Regions from separate parts of the Geodermatophilus bullaregiensis genome, predicted to be linked through region 1. Evidence: predicted binding sites of a transcription regulator. Region 1 holds the regulator's gene; the other holds the start of a gene.

Region 1 (9,176 bases):
CCGTCGGCCGCTCCGAGGTCACGGGCCGGTCACGGGCCGGTACCGTGACCGCGTGACCAGCGGCGTGGCGCGACGCCCGGCCGGCGCGCCGTCCGGCGACGAGCCGGGTGAGCACGCGGCCCCGTCCGGGCGCGTGGTGACGTCCGGCCGGCCGCCGTGGTGGCTGCTGCTGGGCGCCCTCCTCGTCGCCGTCGCCGTCACCGCCGACCTGCTCACCCGCGGCTACCTGGAGCGGGTGGACCTGCAGGTCTCCGAGGTGGTCAGCGGCTGGGACCTGCGGAACTCACCGGCCTACTGGCCGGTCTGGGTGGTCACCCAGATCGGGGGCCGCGGCACCATCCTGGCCGTGCTGGCCGTCCTGGTCGGCTGGTTGTGCGTTCGGCGGCGGACGCTGCTCCCGCTCGTGCGGGTCCTCGCCGCGCTGCTGCTGCTGACGGTCGTCGTCTACGCCGTCAAGTTCGGCACCGGGCGCACCGCACCGGCCTACCCCGGGTCGTTCTTCCACCGCGACGGGGCGTCCTACCCCTCCGGTCACGTGGCCAACGCCGTGCTCATGTGGGGCGTGGCCCGCTGGCAGGCGGTCGAGTACCGGCTCCGGCCCTGGTTGCAGCGCACCCTGTGGTGGCTCTCCGTCCTGGGGCCGGTGGCCACCGGTGTGGCCATGGTGTCGCTGGACTTCCACTGGGTCACCGACGCGGTGGTCGGCGCGGCCGTCGGACTGCTCCTGCTGGGCGTGGTTCGCGGACTCGACTCATCCGTGCTGTCACGCTGGGCACGTGTCCGAGCCGGCCGCCCACCGGCGCAGACCTGACGCGGGCGCCCGGTCCGTCCCCGGCCGGTGCGTCCGTGCGGTCGCCCTCGCCGGCGCCGCGCTCGGCCTGGCACTGGGAGCCGCGCCGCCCGCCGCCGCCGCCGAGGAGCCGGTCGCCCCGTCGACGCGCTGCCAGGTGACCGATCCGCGGCTGGCCGAGCTCTCCGGGCTGGTCGACGTCGGCGACCGCGTGCTGGCGATGGTCGACGGCGGCGACCAGGCGGCCGTGTACGTCCTCGACGGCGCCTGCCAGGTCGTCGACGTGGTCACCGCGCCGCTGGACCCCTACGACCCCGAGGACCTCGCCGTCGGTCCCGACGGCACCGTCTGGCTGGCCGACACCGGGGACAACAACGCCACCCGCGCCACTGTCGCGCTCCTCGCGCTGCGCCCCGACGGGACGACGGGGCTGTACCGGATGACCTTCCCCGACGGCCCGCACGACGCCGAGGCACTGCTGCTGGCGCCCGACGGCACGCCGTACGTGGTCACCAAGGAGGTGCTCGGCGCCAGTCACGTCTACCGGCCGGCGACGGCGCTGGTCGACGGCGGGACGGTCGGGCTGGCCGACGTCGGCACGGTGACCGTCACGCTCACCGGCACGCCCGGGGGCCCGGTGGGGCGCGCCGGCCAGCTGCTGGTGACCGGCGGGGCGGTCGCCCGTGACGGCAGCCGGCTCGCGCTGCGGACCTACACCGACGCCTACGTCTGGCCGCTGGCCGGCTCCGACGTCCCGGGCGCGCTGGCCGGCGAGCCGGTCCGCGTCGCCCTGCCGGCCGCGCCGCAGGGGGAGGCGGTCAGCTTCACCGCGGACGGCAGCGCCCTGCTCGTGGCCGGCGAGGGCGTCCCCGGCGACGTCACGCTGGTCCCCGTCCCCGCCACCACGGCACCGTCGTCTGCGGCGGCCCCCGCCGACCCGTCGCTGCCGGAGCTGCTCTCCGACGGCAGCAGCGGCGTCTCGCCGGTCACCGCCGGGCTGGTCGCCGCGGCCGTCGCGACCGCGCTGGTCTGGATCGGGGGGCGGCTGCTCCGGCGGCGCCCCGCGGCCGGCCCACCCCGGAACGGCTGACGGCCGCCCCGCAGGCGCGGGACGGCCGTCGGACCGGAGCGGCCGTGAGGGCGCCAGCGGTGGTCAGACGCGGCGCAGCACCGTGACGACCCGGCCGAGGACGGTCGCCTCGTCGCCCGGGATCGGCTCGTAGGCGGGGTTGTGCGGCAGCAGCCACACGTGCCCGTCGCGCCGCTTGTAGGTCTTCACCGTGGCCTCGCCGTCGAGCATGGCGGCGACGATCTCGCCGTTCTCCGCGGTGGGCTGCTGGCGCACGACCACCCAGTCGCCGTCGCAGATGGCCGCGTCGACCATCGAGTCGCCGGCGACGCGCAGCATGAACAGCGTGCCCTCGCCGACCAGCTCGCGGGGCAGCGGGAAGACGTCCTCCACCGCCTGCTCGGCGAGCACCGGGCCACCGGCGGCGATCCGGCCGACCAGCGGCACGTAGGTGGGTGCGCCGGCGTCGGCCGCGGCGGCCGGCGCCGCGGGTGCACCGGCCTCGCCGGGCGTCTCGCCGGGGAGCCGGACGTCGAGCGCGCGGGGGCGGTTGGGGTCGCGCCGCAACCAGCCCTTCTTCTGCAGCACCGAGAGCTGGTGGGCGACCGACGACGCGGAGGACAGGCCGACGGCCTCGCCGATCTCGCGCACCGAGGGCGGGTAGCCGCGCCGCTCGATCGAGTCGCGGATGACCTCGAGCACCCGGCGCTGCCGCTGGGTGAGACCGTCGCCGGCCTCCGTGCGGTCGGGGAAGGTGCGCACCGCGCCGGCCTGGTCGCCCGCGGCCGGGGTCTCCGTCGTCGCGCCGGCCTTCGCGCCGCGCCGGGTCGCCGTCCCACCGGTCCGCGTGCGCTGGCCGGTCCCGCTCGTGCCCGCCACGTCTCCTCCTCGCCGACTGTGCCGCCACAGCCCTCGTGTCCTGCCCCTCCGCCCGGGGTGCCCGGTCCGGCCGCCGTCCCGTGCGGGATCCGCAGCCGGCCGTGACCCCCACGACGTCCGGAGACGACGGCGGACGGGTGCTGATCGGACGGTAGCGCCTCGGCGCCGGTACTTCAAACGTGTGTTCGAAACCGCCGGGGACGTGTCGGGTCGCCCCTGTCGGAGGCGTGCGGTAGGAATCGCAGTGGCGTTCGGTCGAACACGTGTTCGACCAGGTGGGTCCGAGGAGGAGGAGGAGTGGTCATGGGGAGCGTGCGGCAGGACGTGCTGCAGTTCGACGCGACGGTCCAGGTCCCGTGGCGGCCGTTGCTCGGAGCGGGAGCCGGTGGGGGTGCGGCGGCTCCCGATCGCCCTGCGTGGCCGGTGGAGCGGGCTGCCCTGCCGGGCTCCGGTCCGCGGGTCGCGGCGCACCTGCGCCCGGTCCCCGACCGGCCGGCCACCGCCGAGGCGCGCACCGGCGGGGCCGGCGCCGGACCGTCCGCCGAGGCGCCGCGCACCCGCCGCGACCCGGCCCGCCCGAGTGGGCGCCCGCTGCGCTCCCGGACCACCGCGGGCGCGGTCCGCGGCGGGTGCGCGCCGGCGCCGTCCGCCGTGCGGCTGACCCGCCGGGGCCGCCGCCTGCTCACCGCGCTCGCCCTGGGCGCGGCGGTCGCCCTGGGCTCGTGGGTCTCGCCGTTGCTCCCCGGCGGCGACGGCGGGCTGCGGCTGGCGGGGGAGAGCAGCGTCGTGGTCGAGCCGGGTGACACGGTCTGGTCGATCGCGGGGGAGGTCACCGGCGACGGGCAGGACGTGCGGGTCGTGGTCGACGCCATCGAGGAGCTCAACGACCTCGAGGACTCGGTGGTCGTGCCCGGCCAGGTCCTCCAGCTGCCGTGAGCACGGGCGCGACCCGCGGGGGCGCACCCGGCGTGCACGCCGCGCCCCGGCCCCGTCCCGGCAGACTTGGACGAGGCTGCCGCGTCCGGTTCGTCAACCCTCCGGGCGAGGTCGCTCACGGACCGGAGCCGTTCCGGCGCATACGGTCGGGGGCGTGTCAGCAGCCGTGAACAGCCGGGCCGCAGTCGCCTTCCGCTCGCCGCAGGACGTCGAGGTCCTGGTGGACGGTGCCTGGGTCCCCGGTGCCATGCTGGGCTGGCGGCACGACGAGACCGGTGGCTGCCAGGCGCAGGTCCGGTGGCGCGACGGGGCCGACGGGGAGACGACCTGGGTCGACCTCGCGGCCGTGCGGCTGCCGGAGCGGCACCTCTCCCTCGCCTCCGCAGAGGCGCCGGCCGCACCGCCGGCGGCCCACACCGGCGGGCAGGGATCCGCGGCGCGACCCGACGCGACAGTGGTCATGACCGCCGTCACGCCGGCCCGCCGTGCCTTCCGCGCCGCCCGCCGCCACGGCGCCGACGGCACCGCCGAGCAGTCCGCCGTCGGCCCCGCCGGCGCCGGCCGGCACCGTGCGCCCGCCGACGCCGGCCGCCACCGCGCCCTCACCGCCGAGACGCCCGCGATCGCCCTCGGCGCACCGGCCCACACCCCCGCCGCTGCTGCCGACGCCGCCGGTGAGCCCGACCTGCTGACCCGCCCGATCCGCCTCGACGACCTGGCCTCACACCCGCGGCCCGGCCGTCCGGCCGTCCGCCCCTCCGTCTGAGCCGTCCGGTCCCGCGTCCCCGTCGGGCGCCCCTGGACCGCGCTCCGGGCCCCGGCGCGTCCTCCGAGCCTCCGTCACAGGGGACCCGTCGGCGTCGGTGCGACGGGCCTCCGGCCTCGGTCCGGTGCCCGTCCGGTCGCGCCCATACCCCTGCCCCGGCCCGTTCCGCACGCCGACACGCGCGGCGTCCCGGCGTGTCGTGTGACGGGTGGGAAGCGTGCTCGCGCCTGGTCACCAGTGGGTCACGACCGCGTCTCGGCGGAAGAGACACGCCCGCATCCGGCTTGCAGATGTAGTGGGGCCCGGCCTAGGGTCCCCCTACATCTAGTAGTTGCACCGCCGGGAGTTCTCCACAGGCCCGTCCTCAGGACCTCCCCCGGGCATCCACCGGATGTCCCCAGCGGGGTCCACAGACGGACGCCGGGGGGTGACCAGCGGCCGCCGGCACCAGCCGCCGGGACCGGGACACCGGTCACCGACGCCGGGCCGTCCGCGGAGGGAGGTGAACCGCAGTGCGCTGCCCGTTCTGCCACAACCCCGACAGCCGGGTGATCGACTCGCGCGAGGCCGACGAGGGGGCCACCACCCGCCGTCGCCGCTCGTGCCCGGCCTGCGGTCGCCGCTTCACCACCGTGGAGGAGGCGGTCCTCGCCGTCGTCAAGCGCAGTGGCGTCAGCGAGCCGTTCAACCGGGCCAAGGTCGTCGCCGGTGTCCGCCGGGCCTGCCAGGGCCGGCCGGTCGACGAGGACCAGCTGCAGCAGCTCGCCCAGCAGGTGGAGGACGCCATCCGCGCCAGCGGGGCGGCCGAGGTCCCCAGCCACGAGGTGGGGCTGGCCATCCTGCGGCCGCTGCGGGAGCTCGACGAGGTGGCCTACCTCCGCTTCGCCAGCGTCTACCGCGCCTTCACCTCGCTCGAGGACTTCGAGAAGGCGATCACCGAGCTGCGGGCCCGCCACCTCGCCGGCGGCACCCCGCCGCTGCCCGGGATGCAGCTCGACCCACCGGCGCCCCGGCGCCGCGGCGGCGGGCGCGCGCAGCCCGCGGCCGACCGCACGCCGTCCCCCTGACCGCCGTCCTCCGACCGACCGTCGTCCCGACCCGCCGGCACCCACGAAACGTCAGTACCGACCGATAGAACGGTCGCGGCTCTTCCCCAGCCGCCGACCACCACACGAGGGAGAGCTCCGTGACCGAGACCGAGGACCGCTTGACAGGCCGCACGCGTCGCGCCACCGCCAAGGCGCCGACCCGGGGGAAGGGCCTGAAGGTCAAGCGCGTCTACACCACCGCCGGGGTGCACCCCTACGACGAGGTGACCTGGGAGCGGCGCGACGTCGTCATGACCAACTGGCGTGACGGCTCGGTCAACTTCGAGCAGCGCGGCGTCGAGTTCCCCGCCGAGTGGAGCATCAACGCCACCAACATCGTCACCACGAAGTACTTCCGCGGCGCCGTCGGCACCCCGCAGCGCGAGACCAGCCTGCGCCAGCTCATCGACCGGGTGGTGCTCACCTACGGCGCGGCCGGCCGCGAGCACGGCTACTTCGCCAGCGAGGGCGACGCCGAGATCTTCGAGCACGAGCTCGCCTGGATGCTGCTGCACCAGGTGTTCAGCTTCAACAGCCCCGTGTGGTTCAACGTCGGCACCAGCGCGCCGCAGCAGGTCAGCGCCTGCTTCATCCTCGCCGTCGACGACACGATGGACTCGATCCTCAACTGGTACCGCGAGGAGGGGCTGATCTTCAAGGGCGGCTCCGGCGCCGGCCTCAACCTCTCCCGCATCCGCTCGTCGAAGGAGCTGCTGTCCTCCGGCGGCACCGCCTCGGGCCCGGTCAGCTTCATGCGCGGCGCCGACGCCTCCGCCGGGACGATCAAGTCCGGTGGCGCCACCCGCCGCGCGGCCAAGATGGTCGTCCTCGACATCGACCACCCCGACATCGAGGAGTTCATCGAGACCAAGGCGCGCGAGGAGGACAAGATCCGCGCGCTGCGCGACGCCGGGTACGACATGGACCTCGGCGGCCGGGACATCACCAGCGTCCAGTACCAGAACGCCAACAACTCCGTCCGCGTCTCCGACGAGTTCATGCGCGCGGTCGAGGACGGCAGCGGCTTCGCGCTGCGCGGCCGCCTGGACGGCTCGGTGATCGAGACCGTCGACGCCAAGGACCTGTTCCGCAAGGTCACCAAGGCCGCCTGGGAGTGCGCCGACCCCGGCATCCAGTACGACGACACGATCAACGACTGGCACACCAACCCCGAGACCGGGCGGATCAACGCGTCCAACCCGTGCTCGGAGTACATGAGCCTGGACAACAGCTCGTGCAACCTGGCGTCGCTGAACCTCATGAAGTTCCTGAAGGACGACGGGACCTTCGACGCCAAGACCTTCGTCAAGGCCGTCGAGCTGGTCATCACGGCGATGGACATCTCCATCTGCTTCGCCGACTTCCCGACCGAGCCGATCGGTGAGACCACCCGCGCCTACCGGCAGCTGGGCATCGGCTACGCCAACCTCGGCGCGCTGCTCATGGCCACCGGCCACGCCTACGACTCGCGCGGTGGCCAGACGCTGGCCGCGGCGATCACCTCGCTGATGACCGGCACCGCCTACCGGCGCTCGGCCGAGCTGGCCGGCATCGTCGGCGCCTACGAGGGCTTCGCCCGCAACGCCGACGCCCACGCCCGGGTCATGCGCAAGCACGCCGCGGCCAACGACGCCATCCGCCCGGTCGGTGCCGACGACGCCGACGTGCTGCGGGTCGCCACCGCCCAGTGGCAGGAGTGCCTGGAGATCGGTGCCGACAACGGCTGGCGCAACGCGCAGGCCTCGGTGCTGGCCCCCACCGGGACCATCGGCTTCATGATGGACTGCGACACGACCGGCATCGAGCCGGACTTCTCGCTGGTCAAGTACAAGAAGCTGGTCGGCGGCGGGTCCATGCAGATCGTCAACCAGACGGTCCCGCGGGCGCTGAAGAGCCTGGGCTACCAGGACGAGCAGGTCGAGGCGATCGTCGAGTTCATCGCCGAGCACGGCCACGTCGTCGACGCCCCGAGCCTGCGCCCGGAGCACTACGAGGTCTTCGACTGCGCGATGGGCGAGCGGGCCATCTCCCCGATGGGCCACGTCCGGATGATGGCCGCGGTGCAGCCGTTCATCTCCGGCGCGATCAGCAAGACGGTCAACATGCCGGAGACGGCGACCGTCGAGGACGTCGAGAACATCTACTTCCAGGGCTGGAAGCTCGGCCTCAAGGCGCTGGCGATCTACCGCGACAACTGCAAGGTCGGCCAGCCGCTGTCCGACGCCAAGGCCAAGACCAAGAAGGCGGACTCCCCGGTCGAGGCCGCCGCGCCGGTCACCACGACGTCGCACCCGGTGCGCCGCCGGCTGCCCAAGAAGCGGCAGAGCATGACGACGTCGTTCAGCGTCGCCGGCGCCGAGGGCTACATGACCGCCGGGATGTACGAGGACGGCAGCCTCGGCGAGGTGTTCCTCAAGCTCGGCAAGCAGGGCTCGACCCTGGCCGGTGTCATGGACGCCTTCTCGATCGGCATCTCGATCGCGCTGCAGCACGGTGTGCCGCTGGAGACCTACATCCAGAAGTTCACCAACATGCGCTTCGAGCCGGCCGGCATGACCGACGACCCGGACATCCGGATCGCCCAGTCGGTGATGGACTACATCTTCCGTCGCCTGGCGCTGGACCACCTGCCGGTCGAGACCCGCGCCACCCTCGGCATCTTCACCGCCGAGGAGCGCGCGGCGCAGGTGGCGGGCTACGGCACCTCCGCGTCGACGGCCGCCGTCGTCGAGGAGGAGGAGGTCGACGTCGAGGCGCTGCGCAGCTCGGTGCCCACCGAGGGCCCGGCCAAGCCCGAGGTGGCCGACAAGCCGGTCAAGGAGGCCCACTCCTCGGCCGAGCTGTTCGAGCTGGTCACCGGGACCGCCACCGACGCGCCGCTGTGCATGACCTGCGGCACGAAGATGCGCCCGGCCGGCAGCTGCTACGTCTGCGAGGGCTGCGGCTCCACCAGCGGCTGCAGCTGATGACGGCTCTCACGAGTGGTGCACGGCGCTGTCGCGAACAGTGCACGCATTATCGGCAATCGTGCAGGGCCTGTCACGGGTAGTGCGCAGCAACGGCTGGCGAGAAGGCCCGTGACGTGACTGAGGGGCGAGGCTCATGACGGCCTCGCCCCTCAGTCACGTCACGCCGGCACCTCCCGTGCGTCGAAGCCGGGGAGCGCCACGGCGTGGCCGAGCAGCTCGGTGGTCAGGTCCGGTGGGTGGGCTGGCCGCGGGCGGCGCGCAGGAGGTGCGCCCGGTCGCGCCGTCTGCCGGTGCGGTGGCGGGCGTCGATGCACTGCAGCAGCACCTCGTCGGCCTCGGCGAGCAGCGGGTGCCAGGCGTGCAGGGTGCTCAGCCAGCTCCGCGCCGGTCCGCGGTCGAACCGGGCGGTCCGACCGCGGACCCGGCCGCGCACGCCCGGCACCCGGCCCGCGGCGGCGGGCAGATCGCTGCCGACGAGCACCAGCGTCCACTCCGGCGCGGTCTCCTCGAGGTCGATCAGCCGGTCCGGGCTGCGCCGCTGGGCGCGGTGGGCCTCCTCGACGACCACGACCGAGGAGTGCTCGGTCAGCAGCTCGCCCAGGTCGTCGGCGAGGGCGGCGCACCGCCAGCGGGATGCCGCACCACCCCCATGCGGCGCGGACCGGACCCCGCACGAACC
Region 2 (9,176 bases), 730 kb from region 1:
GGCCGGGCCGCGGCGCGGCGGTGGCGCCGCGGGTACCGGGGCGGGGGCCGCGGGCCGGCTCCGGGCCCACGGAGGCCGGCGACTCGACGACGACGTCGGCCTGCGCCGGGCCGAGCTCGCCGGGGTCCCGCTCGGCGAGGGCGACCGCGCCGCGGGCGGCGCCGCGGTTGCGGCGGGCGCTGGCGACCGGGCCGGCGGCGGCCCGGGCGCCCTGCCGGGCGGCCGCAGAGCGGCGGGCGAGCACGCGGCGGCGCAGCGCCTGGACCTCGGGCTCGCGCTCCTTGAGGTCGGCGACGATCGGCGTGGCCAGGAAGATCGACGAGTAGGCGCCGGCGGCCAGGCCGACGAAGAGCACCAGCGCGAGGTCCTTGAGCGTGCCCACGCCGAGCAGGCCGGCTCCGACGAACAGCAGCCCCGCGACCGGCAGCAGCGCGATCACCGAGGTGTTGATCGAGCGCATGAGCGTCTGGTTGACCGCGAGGTTGGCCGCCTCGCCCCAGGTCATGCGGGCGCCGGCGGCCAGGCCGCGGGTGTTCTCGTCGACCTTGTCGAAGACGACGACGGTGTCGTACAGCGAGAAGCCGAGGATGGTCAGCAGGCCGATGACCGTCGACGGCGTGACCTCGAAGCCGATCAGCGAGTACACGCCGGCGGTGACCACCAGGTCGTGCAGCAGCGCGGCGATCGCGCCGATCGCCATCTTGGGCTGGAACCGGACGGCCAGGAACGCGATGACGGCGACGAGGAAGACCGCGAGCGCCAGCAGCGCCTGGTCGGTGATGTCCTGCCCCCACTCGGCGCTCACCGCCTCGGGGCTGACGTCCTCGGGGGCGATGCCCGCGGCGCCGGCGACGGCGTCGACGACCGCCCGCTCCTCGTCGTTGTCCAGCGCGCCGGTGCGCAGCAGCAGGGAGTTGCCGCCGACCACCTGGGCCGAGGCGACGTCGGCCCCCGCGTCGGTGGCCGCGTCGCGCACCTGCTCGAGCTCGGCGCCGGTGCCCGGCAGCCGGAAGCTGTTGCCGCCGGCGAAGTCGATGCCGAAGTTGAAGCCGCGGAACACCATCGACGCGATGCAGACCAGCAGCAGCACGGCGGTGACCTTGTAGATCAGCCGGCTGCGGCCGACGACGTCCAGGCCCGCCTCGCCGTTGTAGAGCCGGTGCGCCAGGGACGCCCGGCGGTGCGACCCGCCGGCGGGGGCCGCGCCGCCCTCGGCGGGCAGGCCGGCGTCGGCCAGCGCGGTGTCGTCCGCAGCCGCGGCGGCGTCGTCGGCCGCCGAGCCGGCGGCACCGGCGGCCCGGGCCTCGTCGGCCGCGGTGCCCACGGGCAGCTCGGCGTCGGTCCCGGTGTCCTGCTCGCGGCTCATGCCCGGCTCCTGTCCTGCGGTCCACGGGTGCCACGGCCGCTGCCGGCCCCGACCAGCTCCCGCTCGGCGGGGCTCCGCGGGCCGGTGGTCCGCAGTGTCCGGTCGACCCGGCCGAGGCCGGAGAACCGGCTCGTGCCGAAGGTCCGGAAGCGGGCCAGCACGGCCATCAGCGGGTGGGTGAAGAGGAAGACGACGACCAGGTCGAGCACCGTGGACAGGCCCAGGGTGAACGCGAAGCCCTTGACGTCGCCGATCGCCAGCCAGTAGAGGATCGCCGCGGCCAGGAAGCTCACCGCGTCGGCCGAGAGGATCGTGCGGCGGGCGCGCACCCAGGCGCGCGGCACCGCCGAGCGCAGGGTGCGGCCCTCGCGGATCTCGTCCTTCAGACGCTCGAAGTAGACGACGAACGAGTCGGCGGTGATGCCGATGGACACGATGAACCCGGCGATGCCGGCGAGGCTGAGCGTGAAGCCGATCTCCCGGCCGAGCAGCACCAGGCTGGCGTAGACCACGACCGCCGACAGGAGCAGGCTGACGATCATCACCAGCCCGAGCAGGCGGTAGTAGACCAGCGCGTAGAGGAACACCAGCGCGATGCCGATCGCGCCGGCGATGAGGCCGGCCCGCAGCTGCTCGGCGCCGAGCTCGGTGGAGATCGACTGCGCGGTGGCCTGGGTGAAGGTCAGCGGCAGCGCGCCGTAGCGCAGCTGGTTGGCCAGCTCCTCGGCGCTCTGCTGGTCGAACTGGCCGGTGATCGTGGTCTGGCCGTTGATCGCGCCCTGGATCGTCGGCGCGGAGACGACCCGGCCGTCGAGCGTGAAGGCCACGTTGCTGCCGACGTTGGTGGCCGTGTACTCGGCCCAGGTGGCCCGGCCGCTGGAGTTGAAGTCGAGCAGGACGACCCACTCGCCGGTGGCCTGCTGGGTGCCGGCGCTGGCGTCGGCGATGTCGGTGCCCTCGAGGATCGCCGGGCCGAGCAGGTACTTCAGGGCGCCGTCCTCGCTGCAGGCCGCCACGTGGTCGATCGACCGGTCCACGCTGCCCGCGACCTCCTCGGGCGAGCAGGTCAGCGTGGCGTACTCGGCGGCGGCCTCCTCCTGGGTGACGGCGGGGGCGTCGGCGTCCGGGATGGAGGGGTCCTCGACCGCGCCGTCGGCCGAGGTGGTCTCCGCGGCCGCGCCGTCGGCGGGCGTCGCGCTGTCGGTCGGCGTCGCGGGGTCCGCCGGGGCCGCACCGTCGGTCGGGGCCGCGGGGTCGGTCGGGGTGGTGCCGTCGCCCGCCGTCGCCTGGTCGGCCGGGGCCGCGCTGTCAGTGGCCTCGGCGCCGTCCGTGGGCTCGGCCGGGGCGGCCGGCTCGGGGCCGGCCAGCACCGGCCGGAAGCGCAGTTGCGCCGTCTGGCCCAGCTCGCGGGCCTGCTCGCCGTCGTCGCCGGGGACGGAGATGACGATGTTGGACTCGCCCTCGGTGACCACCTCGGCCTCGGCCACGCCGAGGCCGTTGACCCGCTGCTCGATGATCTGGCGGGCCAGCTCGAGGTCCTCGGGGTCGGGCGCCTGGCCGTCGGGGGTGCGGGCGGTCAGCGTGACGGTCGTCCCGCCGCGCAGGTCCAGGCCCAGCTGCGGCGTCCGGTCGGTGCCGGTGAAGAAGATCAGGCCGTACATGACGGCCGTGATCAGGACCAGCGCGCCGAAGTAGCGGCGCGCGGGGAGGGCGCGGTTGGCCACGGGTCCTCCGGTCAGAGGGTCTTGCCGGAGGGGCCGTCACCGGGACGGTCGTCCCGGGCCGGCAGCTCGTCGGCCACGGGGTCGACCGCCGGGTCGACGGGGCCGGCCACCAGCGGCTGGCGCACCTGGACGACCGCCTGGCGCGCGTAGGTGACCACGACGCCGGGGGCGATCTCGACCTGGATGGTGGCCGGGTCGTCGAGACCCGCGACCGTGGCGTACACGCCGCCGGCCATGGTGACCGGGACGCCGACGGCGAGGGCCGACTGCGTCTGGTTCTGCTGGCGCTTGCGGGCCCGCGCCGGCAGGACGACCAGCGCCACGAACGCCAGCACCAGCAGGAGCAGGGGGAACAGTTCCACGACGGGAGTGCCTCTCTACCGCGCTCGCGTGCACGCGGTCGGTGCGGCCCGGGTCGGGACCGCTCGGGTACGTCGGTCACGGCGCGCACGGCGACCGGCCGCCGACACACGGGTCGCGCGGCCGGGACCGGGTCGACCCGCGAGGGTCGAGTTGCGCGCCAGCGCGGTCGAGTCTAGGCGTCGAACAACGGTTCCGACGACGAACCCGGGTCGCGCGGGACGGCTGTGACCCCGCCGAGGGGGATCCCGCCGCGCGGCACCGGCCGGCCGAGGTGCCGCCAGGCCGCCTCCGTGGCCACCCGCCCGCGCGGCGTGCGCGCCAGCAGGCCGGCCCGCACGAGGAACGGCTCGCACACCTCCTCCACGGTGTGCGACTCCTCCCCCACCGCGACCGCGAGGGTGCTCACACCCACCGGGCCGCCGTTGAACCGGGCGACGAGCGCCTCGAGCACCGCGCGGTCGAGCCGGTCGAGACCGAGGTCGTCGACGTCGTAGAGCGCCAGCGCGGCCTGCGCGACGGCGCGGGTCACCCGGCCGTCGCCCTCGACCTCGGCGTAGTCGCGCACCCGCCGCAGCAGCCGGTTGGCGATGCGCGGCGTGCCGCGGGAGCGGCCGGCGATCTCGGCCGACCCGTCCTCGGTCAGCTCGACGCCGAGCAGCTCCGCGCTGCGGGCGAGCACCAGCTGCAGCTCCGCGGGCTCGTAGAACTCCATCTGCCCGACGAAGCCGAAGCGGTCGCGCAGCGGCCCGGTGAGCAGCCCGGCCCGGGTGGTCGCGCCGACCAGGGTGAACGGGTTGATCTCCAGCGGGATGGCGGTGGCGCCGGGCCCCTTGCCGACGACGACGTCGACGCGGAAGTCCTCCATCGCCATGTACAGCAGTTCCTCGGCCGGCCGCGCGATGCGGTGGATCTCGTCGATGAACAGCACGTCGCCGGGGCCGAGGTTGGACAGCATCGCGGCGAGGTCGCCGGAGCGCTCGATCGCCGGACCGCTGGTGATCTTCACCGAGGTGCCCAGCTCGGAGCCGATGATCAGCGCCAGGCTGGTCTTGCCGAGCCCCGGCGGGCCCGACAGCAGCACGTGGTCCGGCGGCCGGCCCCGGCGCTTGGCGCCCTCGAGCACCAGCGCGAGCTGGCGGGCCACCTTGGGCTGGCCGATGAAGTCGTGCAGCGAGTGCGGCCGCAGCGCCGACTCGACCACCCGCTCCTCGTCACCGGCCTGCGGCGAGACGCCGAGCTCCCGGCCCGGACCGGCCTCGACCTCGCCGGCGAGCCCCCGGTCGAACGGCGCGCTCACGGTGCCTCCCGTCCGCTGCCGGCCGGCGGGTCAGCCGGGCCGCTCACGACCGGCCCAGCAGCTGCAGGGCCTGGCGCAGCAGCAGCGCGACGTCGACCCGGCCGGTGGTGGTGAGCTGCTCGTCGGCCACCGGCGTGAGCGCGGTGATCGCGGTGTCGGCCTCGCGGCTGCTCCAGCCCAGCCCGACCAGCGCCGAGGCGAGCTGGTCCCGCCACGGCGCCACCGGCGTGAGCGGGGCGAGCCCGGCCGGCGCCGACGCCGGACCGTCGAGCTGGGTGTCCGCCGTCGTCGTCCCCAGCCGGTCGCGCAGCTCGAGGATCAGCCGCTCGGCGCCCTTCCTGCCGATGCCGGGCACCTGCATCAGCGCCTTGACGTCGGCCATCGACACCGCGCGGCGGACCTCCCGCGGCGGGTGGATGGCCAGCACCGCCTGGGCCAGCCGCGGGCCGACGCCGTTGGCCGTCTGCAGCAGCTCGAACAGCTGGCGCTCGTCGTCGTCGGCGAAGCCGTAGAGGGTGAGGGAGTCCTCGCGGACGACGAGGCTGGTGGCCAGCCGCGCGTCCTGGCCCACCGTGAGGCGGGCGATGGTGCCCGGCGTGCACTGCACGGCCAGGCCGACCCCGCCGACCTCGACCACCGCGCCGTCGGGCGAGACCGCGGCCACCCGGCCGTTGACGCTGGCGATCACCGGGACACCCCCGTCCACCGCGGCAGCGTCGTCGAGCGCACCGGCGCGCCGATGCCACCGGCGATCGCGGCGACCCGCAGCCGGTCCTGCGCCGGGCCGCGCCACACGTGGCAGACCGCCAGCGCCAGGGCGTCGGCGGCGTCGGCCGGCTTCGGGGCGGCCGGGAGGCCCAGCACCCGGGTGACCATGAGGGTGACCTGCTCCTTGTCCGCGCGGCCGTTGCCGGAGATGGCCGCCTTGACCTCGCTCGGCGTGTGCCAGGCGACCGGCCGGTCGGCCTGCGCGGCGGCCAGCGCCGCGACCCCGGCCGCCTGGGCGGTGCCGGTGGCGGTGCCCTTGTTGTTCTGGGTGAACACCCGCTCGATGGCCACGACGTCGGGCCGGTGCTCGCGCAGCAGCGCCGTCACCTGGGTGTGCAGCTCGAGCAGCCGCAGCTCCAGGTCGAGCTCGGCGGAGCTGCGGATGACCCCCACCCCGACGGCGGCCGGGCGGGCGCCGGGGCGGCCGTCGACCACGCCCCAGCCGCACCGGGTCAGCCCCGGGTCGATGCCGAGCACCCGCATGTGAAGCCGCCTCCGAAAGCCCGAACTGGTGTTCGACGGAAGGCTAACCGCCCGGGACGACGTGACGGCGCGACACGCCCGCGCCTCCGTGCAGGGGCCCGCGGCGAGCCTGGTGACGTTGCTGGAACGGCCCCGCTGCAGGGGCCCGCGGCGAGCCTGCGAGGGGTGGGGGGCAGCGGGGTCCTCCCTCAGCCCACCTTCTCGAGCACCTCGTCGGAGACGTCGTAGTTGGCGTAGACGTTCTGCACGTCGTCGCAGTCCTCGAGCGCGTCGATGAGGCGGAACACCTTCCCGGCGCCCTCCTCGTCGAGCTCGACGGTGACGCTCGGGACGAAGCCGGCCTCGGCCGAGTCGTAGTCGATGCCGGCGTCCTGCAGCGCGGTGCGGACGGCGACGAGGTCGCCGGGCTCGCAGACCACCTCGAACGTGTCGCCGAGGTCGCGGACCTCCTCGGCGCCGGCGTCGAGCACCGCCACGAGCACGGTGTCCTCGTCGACGCCGCCGCTCCGCGGCACGACCACGACGCCCTTGCGCGAGAAGAGGTAGGAGACCGAGCCGGGGTCGGCCATCGACCCGCCGTTGCGGGTCATGGCGGTGCGGACCTCCATGGCCGAGCGGTTCTTGTTGTCCGTCAGGCACTCGACGAGGACGGCGACGCCGCCGGCCGCGTAGCCCTCGTAGGTGATCGTCTGGTAGTCGACGCCACCGGCCTCGAGGCCGGCGCCCCGCTTGACCGCCCGGTCGATGTTGTCGTTGGGCACCGAGCTCTTCTTCGCCTTCTGGATGGCGTCGAACAGCGTGGGGTTGCCCGCCGGGTCGCCGCCGCCGGTGCGGGCGGCGACCTCGATGTTCTTGATCAGCTTGGCGAAGAGCTTGCCGCGCTTGGCGTCGATCCCGGCCTTCTTGTGCTTCGTGGTCGCCCACTTGGAATGGCCGCTCACTGCTCTCCTCCGAGGTCGGGGGCGCCGGCGCCGGCGCCACTGGGGACTGCCACCGCCCGGCCGACCGCGGCCCTGTGCCGCACGATCCCCACGAACAGCGCGTGGACCCGGGTGTCCCCGGTCAGCTCGGGGTGGAAGCTGGTGGCCACGACGTCGCCCTGGCGCACCGCGACGATCCTACCGTCGGCCGGTCCGCCCACGACCCGCCCGAGCACCTGCACCCCCGGCCCGGCCTCCTCCACCCAGGGCGCGCGGATGAACACCGCCGACAGCGGCCCGCCCGGCACGCCGTCCAGCGCGACCCGCGACTCGAAGGAGTCGGCCTGCCGGCCGAACGCGTTGCGCCGCACGGTGACGTCGAGGCCGCCGACGGTCGGCTGGTCCGGCGGGGCGTCGAGCAGCCGGTCGGCCAGCAGCACCAGGCCCGCGCAGGTGCCGTAGGCGGGCAGCCCGCCGCGGACGGCGGCGCGCAGCGGCTCGAGCAGGCCGGTGCGGACGGCGAGCTTCGTCATCGTCGTCGACTCACCGCCCGGCAGGACCAGCCCGTCGACGGCGGCCAGCTCGTCGGGACGCCGGACGGGCACCGCCTCGGCACCGAGGGCGGCCAGGACGGCGAGGTGCTCGCGGACGTCGCCCTGCAGGGCCAGCACACCGACGACGGGGGTCCGGGACACGAGGGACCAGGCTACGGCGCGCCCCTCACGGCCCGGCCGCCCGCTGCGAGCTCCAGGTCAGCAGCCGCTCCAGCGGGCCGCGGCCCAGCCGCAGCCGCCACGCCGTGGCCAGCAGCAGGGCGGTGAGGGTGAAGCGCACCCACTGACCCCAGTCGGCGGAGGACCCCGACTCCACCACCCGGATGGCGACGATCTGCGCGGTGTAGACCGACAGCGCCAGCGCGCCCACCGACGCCAGCGGGTACGTCAGCCGCGGCAGCAGGTCGGCGAGCACCAGGCACCCCCCGACGACGGCGACCGCGAACCCGCCCGAGCCGACCACCTCGAACGGCGTGCCGCTGTGCGGTTGCGCGCCGGCGAACCACGCCGGGTCCCACTCGCCGGAGGAGCCGAAGCCGGCCTCGATCCCGACCAGCCGCCTCCCGGGCGCGAGCTCCCGGGTGCTCAGCAGGCCACCGAGGTACCCCAGCACCGCGGCGGCCGACCCGGCGGCGACCAGGCCCGCGCGCACCCGGGCGGCCCGCAGGTCCAGCCGACCCACCGCCAGCCCGACCAGCACGAAGGCCAGCCAGACCGCCGCCGGGTAGTAGCCGGTGAACAGCAGGAAGGTGAACGCGTCGCCCTCCGCGTCGTGCTCGGTGGCGTACTGCCCGACGGCGACGGTGAGCGGCGGCGCGGCCAGGACGACGACGCCCGCGGCGAGCAGCAGCCGCGGGGGCGACCAGCGCAGGAACGGCAGCGCCAGGACGAAGAGCACCGCGTAGACGCCGAGGACGATCGCCACGAAGGTGTCGAGCAGCTCCAGGACGCCGCCGATGGCGAACACCCACGCGGCCCGGACCAGCACGCGGGTGCGGGCCCGGGCGAGCTCGCGGCCGGCGAACGGGGTGCGGCCGCCGGACAGCAGCGCGATGGAGATCCCGGCCATCGTGGCGAACAGGATCGACGAGCGGCCGTCGACGAGCGCCCGCCACGTGGCCGGGTCCCAGCCGAGGTCGCCGGTGTCGCCCAGGTGGGCGCCGAACATGCCGAGGACGGCCAGCCCGCGGGCGACGTCGAGACCGGCGACCCGCCGTCCGGTCGGGGCGACCGGCTCCGGACCGGCGGGCGCGCCGGCGTCCCCGACGGCCTCCCGCTGCGCCGTCACGCCCGGTTCACCAGCCGCGGGTGGCGTACCGCTCGCTCGGCGGCAGCGTCGCCACGTCGATGCCGACCATCGGCTCGCCGAGCCCGCGGGAGACCTTGGCGATCACGGCGGGGTCGTCGAAGAACGTGGTGGCCTGCACGATCGCCGCGGCGCGCTGGGCCGGGTCGCCGGACTTGAAGACGCCCGAGCCGACGAAGACGCCCTCGGCGCCCAGCTGCATCATCATCGCGGCGTCGGCCGGGGTGGCGATCCCGCCGGCGGTGAACAGCACCACCGGCAGCTCCCCGCGCCGGGCGACCTCGACGACGAGGTCGTGCGGCGCCGAGAGCTCCTTCGCCGCGACGTACAGCTCCGTCTCGTCGAGGGTGGCCAGCCGCTTGATGCCGGTGCGCAGCGCGCGCATGTGCCGGGTG

The links. The regulator LexA, encoded in region 1, represses DNA repair genes until DNA is damaged. The targets are predictions, from matches to a motif close to TCGAACANNTGTTCGA.
Region 2: a site for LexA is predicted at 6,022-6,037, ahead of ruvC (crossover junction endodeoxyribonuclease RuvC). Genes of this name have one in related genera too.

The regions. Positions count from the first base shown of each region.
Region 1 covers NZ_JAFBCJ010000001.1:1,301,479-1,310,654, reverse strand. Annotated here, with positions in the region: gene JOD57_RS06050 (phosphatase PAP2 family protein) at 53-811, shown strand; gene JOD57_RS06045 (hypothetical protein) at 777-1,880, shown strand; gene lexA (transcriptional repressor LexA) at 1,944-2,738, opposite strand; gene JOD57_RS06035 (LysM peptidoglycan-binding domain-containing protein) at 3,042-3,674, shown strand; gene JOD57_RS06030 (hypothetical protein) at 3,829-4,440, shown strand; gene nrdR (transcriptional regulator NrdR) at 4,953-5,507, shown strand; gene JOD57_RS06020 (vitamin B12-dependent ribonucleotide reductase) at 5,627-8,494, shown strand; gene JOD57_RS06015 (hypothetical protein) at 8,721-9,065, opposite strand.
Region 2 covers NZ_JAFBCJ010000001.1:575,146-584,321, forward strand. Annotated here, with positions in the region: gene secF (protein translocase subunit SecF) at 1-1,366, opposite strand, end outside; gene secD (protein translocase subunit SecD) at 1,363-3,090, opposite strand; gene yajC (preprotein translocase subunit YajC) at 3,102-3,452, opposite strand; gene ruvB (Holliday junction branch migration DNA helicase RuvB) at 3,626-4,750, opposite strand; gene ruvA (Holliday junction branch migration protein RuvA) at 4,794-5,438, opposite strand; gene ruvC (crossover junction endodeoxyribonuclease RuvC) at 5,435-6,001, opposite strand; gene JOD57_RS02655 (YebC/PmpR family DNA-binding transcriptional regulator) at 6,190-6,942, opposite strand; gene pdxT (pyridoxal 5'-phosphate synthase glutaminase subunit PdxT) at 6,939-7,616, opposite strand; gene JOD57_RS02665 (heparan-alpha-glucosaminide N-acetyltransferase domain-containing protein) at 7,642-8,763, opposite strand; gene pdxS (pyridoxal 5'-phosphate synthase lyase subunit PdxS) at 8,771-9,176, opposite strand, start outside.